DNA from 2 places in the Ensifer sp. 1H6 genome. Region 2 is predicted to be linked to the other one. Evidence: predicted binding sites of a transcription regulator. Region 2 holds the regulator's gene; the other holds the start of a gene.
What was found. Region 2 encodes LexA, which represses DNA repair genes until DNA is damaged. Its sites were predicted from a motif close to TGTTCNNNNTGTGTTCNG; they were not measured.

Region 1: BKP54_RS09610 (DNA recombination protein RmuC) is a predicted target of LexA. The motif match lies at 2,802-2,819, and genes of this name have one in related genera.

The regions. Positions count from the first base shown of each region.
Region 1 covers NZ_MOAI01000006.1:184,776-189,626, reverse strand. Annotated here, with positions in the region: gene BKP54_RS09630 (hypothetical protein) at 1-355, shown strand, start outside; gene truA (tRNA pseudouridine(38-40) synthase TruA) at 394-1,137, opposite strand; gene fmt (methionyl-tRNA formyltransferase) at 1,137-2,072, opposite strand; gene def (peptide deformylase) at 2,176-2,700, opposite strand; gene BKP54_RS09610 (DNA recombination protein RmuC) at 2,852-4,042, shown strand; gene BKP54_RS09605 (ribokinase) at 4,095-4,851, shown strand, end outside.
Region 2 covers NZ_MOAI01000002.1:23,980-28,830, forward strand. Annotated here, with positions in the region: gene BKP54_RS34880 (hypothetical protein) at 228-374, shown strand; gene BKP54_RS03010 (hypothetical protein) at 1,018-1,350, shown strand; gene lexA (transcriptional repressor LexA) at 1,570-2,286, opposite strand; gene BKP54_RS03020 (hypothetical protein) at 2,467-2,706, shown strand; gene BKP54_RS03025 (hypothetical protein) at 2,765-3,052, opposite strand; gene BKP54_RS03030 (hypothetical protein) at 3,550-3,762, opposite strand; gene BKP54_RS03035 (DUF4242 domain-containing protein) at 3,871-4,161, opposite strand; tRNA gene BKP54_RS03040 (tRNA-Ser) at 4,835-4,851, opposite strand, start outside.

The DNA.
Region 1 (4,851 bases), on a different contig from region 2:
CGATCTCGCCAGCTGGCTGCTGCCGCTGGTGCTGGTCTTCGTCCTGGCGCGCCCACTCGGCTTTGCCGCCGCCGTGGTGCCGATCGTCGTCACCACCAACTGGCTTTCCGTGCCGCTGTCCTATGCGATGGCGGTGCCGGCGGCGATCCGCCTCGTCATTCCCGGCAGCGAAGGGCTGACGAGCCTGATCTGGCTGGTGCTGCTCTTCGTCAGCATCGGCATACTCTTCCGGCTGCTGCGCATCATTACCGGAAACCAGACCTTGCTGGCCACGGCGCTGACGGCGCTTTTCCTGCTGCCGTCGATGATGATGGGCGAATTGCTGCAGCAGTTCTTCGGCCTTATCCCGACCTGACAGACGTCACGCGCCATCTGCGCGCGACGTTACCTTCCTCAGTAATCGACCTGCATGAAATAAAGCCCGTCGGGCGGCGCCACCGGACCGCAGGCCTTGCGGTCGCGCGCTTCGAGTGCCGCCTGCAGCTCGTCCGGCGTCCATTTGCCTTCGCCAACCAGCTTCAGCGAGCCGGCGAAGGAACGGATCTGATTGTGCAGGAAGCTCTGCGCCGTGGCGCGAATTTCGATCAGATTGCCGGTGCGAGAGACATCCAGCCGGTCGAGCGTGCGCATCGGGCTTGTCGCCTGGCAATGGACGGAGCGGAAGGTGGTGAAGTCGTGGTGGCCGACGAGCCGTTGCGCGCCTTCATGCATCGCCTCGTGATCGAGCGGCTTCGTCACCCACCAGGCACGCTTCGCCTCCAGCGCCAGCCGCGACGGACGGCAGATGATGCGGTAGAGATAATGCCGGCGCAGCGCCGAAAACCGTGCGTCGAAGGCGTCTGTGACTTCCTGGGCGTCGAGGATCGAGACGCCCTCGCCGGCCATGCCCAGATGCGCGTTCAGCGCATTGCGCAGCGTGTGAGGTTTCCACTCGCGCGTCAGGTCCGCATGCGCCACCTGCCCGACGGCATGAACGCCGGAATCGGTCCGCCCGGCACCGCGGATCGAGACGGTTTCGCCGGTCAAGGACAGGATCGCTTTTTCGATCGCGCCCTGGACGGAAGCGCCGTTGTCCTGGCGCTGCCAGCCGACATAGTTGGAGCCGTCATATTCGACGATCAGTCGAAAGCGCGGCATCAGCCGACCCTCGTGCCGGCGGCGATGGGCGTACCGCGCAGGAAATCGGCAACACTGAGAGCCTTGCCGCCTGCCCGCTGCAGCCGCGTCGGCCGCACGGCACCGTCGCTGCAGGCAATGGTGAGAGTGTCGTCGAGCACCGTTCCGGCGGTTCCTGCCGCCGTCACGCGCTCGGAGTTCAAAACCTTGATGCGCTCCGGCTTGCCGGCGATCTCGAGCTCAAACCAGGCGCCGGGAAAAGGCGACAGGCCGCGAATATGGTCGTGCACTTCGCGCGCGGTCCTCGCAAAATCGATGCGAGTCTCGGCCTTGCTGATCTTGGCGGCGTAGACGACGCCCTCGCCCGCCTGCTCGGTCAGTGGCAGGTCATCGGCCTCAAGCTTGCCGATCGCTTCCTTCATCAGGTTAGCGCCGACCTGCATCAGCCGGTCATGCAGCTCGCCCGCCGTCATCGTCTCGCCGATCTGCACCGCCTTGGTGAGCGCGACCGGGCCTGTGTCCAACCCCTTGTCCATCTTCATCACCATCATGCCGGTCTCATGGTCGCCGGCCATGATGGCACGCTGGATGGGAGCCGCACCACGCCAGCGCGGCAAGAGCGAGGCATGGCCATTATAGCAGCCGAGCCGCGTTCCGGTCAGGATCGCTTCCGGCAACAGCAGGCCATAGGCGACGACAACGGCAACGTCAGCATTGAAATCACGGAAGGTCTGGCGATCGGCTTCGTCCTTGAAGTTGACGGGCGTGAGCACGGGAACGCCGAGCAGCTCGGCCGCCTGGTGCACCGGCGACTTCTGCAGGTCGAGCCCGCGCCGTCCGCCGGGCCGCGGCGGCTGGGTATAGACGGCAACGATCTCGTGACCTGCCCCTGCGAGTGCGGCAAGCGTCGGTACGGAAAATTCCGGCGTTCCCATGAAGATGATGCGAAGCGACAAGGCGGATACTCCGACCGTTTGAAATCAGGCCCCTTCAAACGGGTTTACGCGCCTCAAATCAAGCCCCTCAACGACAAAGCGCCTGCGGGCGCTTTCCTCGGGATCAGATCGCCTTGGCGCCGCGGGTCTTTGCAGCCTTGGTGAACCTGCGGATCACCATGTCCCGCTTGAGCTTGGAGATGTGGTCAATGAACAGCACGCCGTTCAAGTGATCGATCTCATGCTGCAGGCAGGTCGCCAGCAGGCCGTCGGCCTTGACGATCTGTTCCTTGCCGTCACGGTCGAGGTGCTTGACGGTGACCTCCGCCGGACGCTCCACCTCGGCATAATAATCCGGAATGGAGAGGCAGCCTTCTTCATAGACCGAGAACGCGTCGGACGAAGCGACGATTTCGGGATTGATGAAAACGTGCGGGGTCTTCTCGTCGCCTTCCTTGGAGACGTCGAGAACCAGCATGCGTTTCGCCACGCCGATCTGGATGGCGGCGAGCCCGATACCCGGGGCGTCATACATCGTCTCGAGCATATCGTCGGCCAGGCGACGGATGTCGGCATCGATGGTTTCGATCGGGGTCGAGACCTGACGCAGAACAGGATCGGGAAGGATGATAAGCGGCTTGATCGTCATATCGCTCCCATAACCGATCTTTCCATCCGGGTGCAAGAAAATTGGCGCGCACGCTACGGGCATCGCGGCAATGTCGTCTCCCGTTAACCGCGCCGGGTAAATGTTCTCGTTTTGATCTGGTCTTCAAAAAAGAATCTGTTAGGCTTGCCGCATGGAACCTGCGCCAATTTCGTTTGACCAGCCTGTTTTTCTCATCGGCACCGTGCCGGTCACTGTCGCCCATCTCTGCATGGTTCTGGCCGTGCTGGCGATTGGCTTCGTGCTGATGACCGTTTCGCGGCGGCGGCGGGCGGGCGACGACGAGCGTCACGAGCAGATGGCCATGCTGCTGGCAGCGCAGACGGAAATGCAGGGCCGCATCGCGGCAATGGCCGACGTGTTCGGCAGCCGCCAGGCGGAACTGAACCAGACGCTGAGCCAGCGGATCGATGGCATGACGCACCGGATCGGCGCCTCGATCAGCGAGCAGACCAAGGCGACGCACGAAAACCTGCGGCGATTGCAGGAGCGCCTGGCAGTGATCGACACCGCCCAGAACAACATCCAGTCGCTGGCCAAGGACATGGCCGGGCTGCAGGCCATCCTTTCGAACAAGCAGACACGCGGCGCCTTCGGCCAGTCGCGTATGGAAACGATCGTCGCCGACGGCCTGCCGATGGGCGCCTTTGCCTTCCAGACGACGCTTTCCAACGGCGCCCGGCCGGACTGCACCATCCGCATGCCGAACGACCAACCGCCGCTGGTGATTGACGCGAAGTTTCCGCTGGAGGCCTGGAACGGCATGCGGGACGCTGCAACGCCTGAGCGCCGGCAACAGATGGTGCAACTGTTCCGCCGCGACATGGAGGTGCATGTCCGCGATATCGCCAGCAAGTACCTGATCCCCGGCGAGACGCAGGAGACGGCTTTCCTCTTCGTTCCCTCGGAATCGATCTTCGCTGAAATCCACGAGCATTTCGAAGCGATCGTCCAGAAGGCGCATCGCCAGCGGATCGTCATCGTCTCGCCGTCGCTGCTGCTCCTGTCGATCCAGGTGATCCAGTCGATCCTCCGTGACGCCCGCATGCGCGAGCAGGCGCATCTCATCCAGGGGGAAGTGGGGCGGCTGATGGAGGACTTGACGCGCCTCGACGAACGGGTCCGCAAGCTGCAGGGTCACTTCGCCATGAGCCAGAAGGATGTCGAAGAGATCCTCATCTCCTCGGGCAAGCTTTCCCGCCGCGGCGCCAAGATCGAAGCGCTGGAACTTGAGGCGGAAGGTGCGGCACGACCGGAAGAACCGCGCCATGCCGTCGACAATCGCGTCGGGCAATTGCGCCTCAGGGTGGTTGACGAGGACTGACGGTCTCGGGCACTCTCCGGCCAAAATCAGCAATTCGACGGGACATCTTCACATGATCACTGTTTTTGGGTCCATCAATATGGACCTGATCGCCACGACCGCGCGTCTGCCGAAGCCGGGCGAAACCGTTGCCGGCTCGGGCTTTTCGACTGCCGCCGGTGGCAAGGGCGCCAATCAGGCGCTGGCCGCACGGCGTGCCGGCGCCATCGTTCACATGGCCGGCGCCGTCGGCTCGGACAGCTTTGCCGACGGCGCGCTCGAATTGCTGCGGGAGGCCGGCGCCGACCTGTCCTTGACCAAAACCGTCGAGGAGCCGACGGGCACGGCCCATATCCTCGTCGGCGGTGAAGGCGAGAATGTCATTGTCGTCGTTGCCAGCGCCAACGCAACGGTCAACGAAGCCGATGCAGTTGCCGCCGTTGGTGGCCTGAACGCCGGCGACACCCTGATGCTGCAGCTGGAGATACCGGCAGCGTCGGTGGAAAAGGCGCTCTCGGAAGCCCGGCGCAAGGGCATTCGCTCCGTCATCAATATCGCGCCCCTGACCCCGGAAGCGGCCCGCCTCGGCCGGCTGGCCGATATCGTCATCGCCAACGAGACGGAGTTCGAACTTTTGGCCGGCAAGACCGGGATCGAAGGTCACGAACGCGAAGAGGCAATGAGAAAGCTGCACGCCGAAACCGGCCACACAGTCATCGTCACGCTGGGCGCGGAAGGCGTCATCGCCGTGCACGAAGGCGAGGTCCATCGCGCCCGCGGCCTAAAGATCGACCCGGTCGATACCGTCGGTGCCGGCGATACGTTCTGCG
Region 2 (4,851 bases):
GATACGTGCGCCAGCACGCTTTCGTGCTCCACGTCGGGGACGTTCCGCGGCCCGAGCCGATGCGTCGCAAGAGCGCTCGGCCAACGGATCGTGCGGAGAAAAAGCCTACGGCCGTTCGCATCCGTCCTGCATCATCCGCGCGAGGAGCGAACAGTCCGCGTCGCACCGTTGCCTTTCTTGGGTACGAACCTAGTTACCCATACCGTACCCAAGCGAGGAATTGCTGAATGAACCGTAATGGGCTCTATCTGATCATTGCCATGCTCGCCGTCGCCGTCATTGGTCTCGGCGCCTATGTCTACCGCGAGGAAACAAAACCGACCGGCGTAGAGATCAAGATTGGCCAGGACGGGGTTTCCGTTCAGGAGAATTGAGCGCCATCGGCCACACGCTCAACAGGTTTGGCAGCGGCGAATGCCGCTGGCGGTCGACGCCCCACGCGAGGTTCAAGGCGAACGCAGATCCGAAGGCGGTCGAAATACCGGCCATCGGTGGCGTAAGCGGCCGCGTGCTCGTTGCGAGCGTCAACGAAAGTGTGACGTAGATAGGGCGGGCGAGCGCGTGATTCAGCCCCTCGCACGATGAAAGCAACAAGTCACCCAGCGCCTGCGCGATTGGCTAAAGCGGTTCTCCGTCAATAGCAGCCCGATTGTCGAAAGTGAAACGCTGTGCGTGCCTGCGCAAAGGACATGCTGCCGGCACGCAGGTACGGTTTTCGGGGGGCAAGGAACATGGGCCAATGCGGCGCGTCCAACACGCGCAGCGAGGCTGCCCGCATCGCAGCCAACCACTGTTTTCAAAGCGCAATTCGACCGGGCTGCGCTTGCCCGCCAGTTTGCGAACGTCCGCAGTCGCCAACGACATGGCCTTGCGAGGACGCGCCCCGAAATGGTGATTCGGTCACTATTGTCAGTGCTGAAAATATTGTCTCTAGACAGAACTGGGAATGAATATCCCAACAGCGCGACCCGTATAGGTAGTGTCAAACAAAGCCAACAATGGAGGAAAAGACATAAAATGAAATATAAGATCGCCCTGACTGCTCTTGCCATTCTTGCCGTAACGACGGCCACCGCAAGCGCTGAGGATCTCGTCTTTCAGCTTAAGAACAAGACGAATGCCGTTTTGACGAACTTCTACACATCGCCGGTCGGTGTTGATCAGTGGGAAGACGACGTCTTCGGGCGGCAGGTGCTTAATCCGGGCGAAAGCATGGAAATTACCATCGCCGACGGACGTGATGTCTGCAAATACGACATGCGCTTTGAATTCGAAGAAGGTTCCGGTCTCGACACGACTGAAGACAAGCAGGATCTCTGCGAGTTGGGCGAGTACTCGATTCACGAGTAAAATCCGTCGAGCGTGAAAAACACTCGATCCGAAAATCTCCGTCTCGCTACCCTATGTGGCGAGACGTTGAAGTAAGAGAGCGGCTGGCCGGCATGAAGGCGGCTAGAGCGTTTCCGGTTTAAACGGAGTCACTAGGCGCTCTATCTATTTGTTTTTACGCATTTCCTGGCGGAAAACCGCTCCGCACTTTTCCTCGAATTGCGCTGGCGTGAGACGGGCTTAGTGGTAGCGGCGGATCAAGCCGACGAGCTTGCCCTGAATCTTGACCCGGTCAGGCCCGAAGATGCGCGTCTCATAGGCCGGGTTGGCGGCCTCTAGAGCAATTGAAGCGCCCTTGCGCCGGAAGCGTTTCAACGTTGCTTCCTCGTCATCGACTAGTGCCACGATGATATCGCCGGGATTGGCCGTGGTGGCATTGCGGATGATCACCGTATCGCCATCGAAAATGCCGGCCTCGATCATCGAATCACCCTTCACTTCAAGGGCGTAGTGCTCGCCGCTGCCGATCATATCGAGCGGCACGGTAATGTCGTGGGTGTTGTTCTGTATCGCCGAGATCGGCACGCCGGCGGCAATGCGGCCCATCACTGGAACCGACACGGAGCTGTTGTCGGCAACCGGCAGCGTTTTCGCCGCGGGGGCAGGGGCGGGCGGTTTGCCAAGGCTACCCTCGATGACGCTCGGCGAAAACCCGCGACGGGGCTGCGCGCTCGCAGCATAGGCTTCCGGCAGTTTGATGACTTCGAGCGCTCGGGCGCGGTTGGGAAGCCGGCGTATGAAGCCGCGTTCCTCGAGCGCTGTGATCAGCCGGTGAATGCCCGACTTGGATGCCAGGTCGAGTGCATCCTTCATCTCGTCGAAGGACGGCGGTACACCGGACTCCTTCATTCGTTCATGGATGAAAAGAAGCAATTCCTGTTGCTTGCGGGTCAGCATGGCAAGTCGCTCCAGAGGCGTGAAACAAATCAAGAACAGACACTATCTGTTCCATATGTGTTCCGCAAGTGCCTAAAATTCTGTGAATGTTGGTTCAATCAAGCGCAGATTGACCAACTCGTCGCTGCACGCGCCGCGCGAGGCTGATATGCCTCCTTCCGTTTATGGAATGAGGGTTTAATGACGAAGCTGATTCAAATCTTGCTGACCATCGTTGTCGCCGCGACCGCGATCCTTGGGTTTCGCTGGTATCAATACGTGGATAACAAGCAGAGCCCGTTTGACGAAGTTGGTATCGCGTTGAATGCGGCGATGCCCGGGCCGCTCAATCAATGGGGTTGTGACCGGCTGAAGCTGACATTTGGCAACGGACACCCGCCGCACGGTTGCGCCGCGGCCGATGGGACGCAGTGGAAATAGCCTGCCATCAAGGGATCAGCAGAAATATCGATGGGCGATCTGCTAGAGGAGGCCTGAATCAGGCCGGCTGCGTCGCGGAGCAGGCGTCCTCGAATTCCTTGACGGTTTCCGCGGAGTTGTCCTCCGGCAGCACAGCGTCGGCCGCTTCGGTCGCGACCGGCGTGTCGCCTTGATAGACGAAGGACTGGATGTAGTAGGCGATCGTTCCCTTCCAAACGTTCCGGCCGTCTATCTGCTGGCAGGGCACGGCCGTTTCGAAGTCGGCTTGCAGGTCGTCGACCGTGGCAGCGCTGAGGGCGATGTTAGGCGATGCGATAATCGAGGCGATAAGCAAGGCTGCAAGCACGGTGAACGTCCACTAGATCAGAGGTGGCGGCGATGGTTTGGTTAACGATGTGAACCGTGCTTTCGTTCCGAAGTCCAGCAAGCATGCCGGGCACTGTGCCGTGTTCAACAGTTCTTTGCGAAAGGCGAGCACTGGTGCTCAAGCTGTGGCAATGAAGGCACAAAGATTGGCGTGAGGTGCGTTGGCGTTTTCGATTTTCCGGCGCCCGCCTCAAAGCGTGGCGCTGGCAGCTGATCAACAATACCCGCCGCAAATGCTTCCGATGATGTTGGACGCCGTAATGGAGTGCGAGTGGCCAGCGGCATCCGCCTGTAGCGATCTTCGCATCTCCAGCCAAATACATACGACGTTCAAACGCGCTACGAAACCGGCATCTGACCGCGGGTGCTCGACCAGTCGCGCCGGGATGTCGCGGAGACGTTGCGCACCCCAGTTCGACTGGCCACTGACGGATATCTCTCTCATGTCGTTAGTTCGAGAGGTTAAAGCCGACCGTCTTACTTCTTGTCTTTCTTGCCCAGGGAGAAACTGCTGCCGGCCAGCTTCACCTGTGAGCCTTCCGTCACAACGGCGGCTTTGACAGTCTTGTCCTTCTTTGGCTTTCTAACCTCGCGGTTACTTCGCACTTGACCTTTTGCCATGATCGTCTCCTTGGAAGGTGTGCCGGGGAACCCTGCATGGGCGCCGAATGCCGGCAAACCAGCCTGCATTGATACCGCCGTAAGTCAATGACGGTGCCGGTGGATCACTGTTTTGCCGGCGTTGCGTCGCGCATTCGTGCCCGGTGTCCGGGCACTGCGATGATAACGTCGCTTCGGTCACTTACCGTTGCGCCCCTGGGATGCTGTCGCAGGCCCTATGACGGCAGCAACTTCGGTTATCTTGTTCGCCGGAAATCCGGCGCGTTCCGAATGTTCGCGAATGACGTCGGCGCTTGATGCCTCGTGGACGCAGTAAATCTTGTCGCCGGCGACATAACTGGTGATCCATGTATATGGTACGCCAAGATCGGCGACGACAGCATTGGATTTTGCCGATAATGCGCAAAGGTCGTCCTGGTTGAGCTTGTCGGCCCCTGGGACGTCGCGTTCAATGATGTAGGTGGGCATCGTTCAGTTCCTCGGTTGTTGGAGGACTGAATATCAAGAATATCTAATATAATTGAAGTCAATACTTTCCACCGGTGATGCGGCGATTCACGACGATTTCCCTGGAAGTATAGGATCAAGCAGCGGAAGGGGCTCCACCGGGACTGGCGTCCGATCAAACGATGGGCGCCTGTATCGCCCCGCGATCACAATATCTCGCGGCCAATAGCTCTATGCGACTGAAATCGCGCGGCCGGGGATGGGAGCGCGCGATGCGCTCCGTCCGACACGCGTATACTAGCGCAAGTTAGTAGCTGAGCCGGAAACCGCCGGGACTCGCCGCAGACGGATCGGGTACAGGTGTTGGACCTTGCCACTGCGCATAGGTCGTGTTGCTGCCGCCGGTGCTTGCGCATCCGGCAAGTGCAAGAAGCGCGAGAAAAGCGGCTGTCGTCAAATATTTAAGAGGCATGGTTTTCTCTAGTTCTGGGAGATCGCCCAGGGCTCGATGGGCCGGAATCAGACTTTCCCTCAAATTATCTGGGATGGCAAGCGGGTCGAGCCACCGCCTTGCAAGCGCCGTCAATGCTGCGGCTATGATCGGGGAATACTCGCAAAACTTGTATGCGTTCGCCGCCAAAGCATTCACTTGGCGACCGAGCGCAATAATGGGTGGCGAAAAATGAGACAGCCATGGCGGAGGAGGTGGGA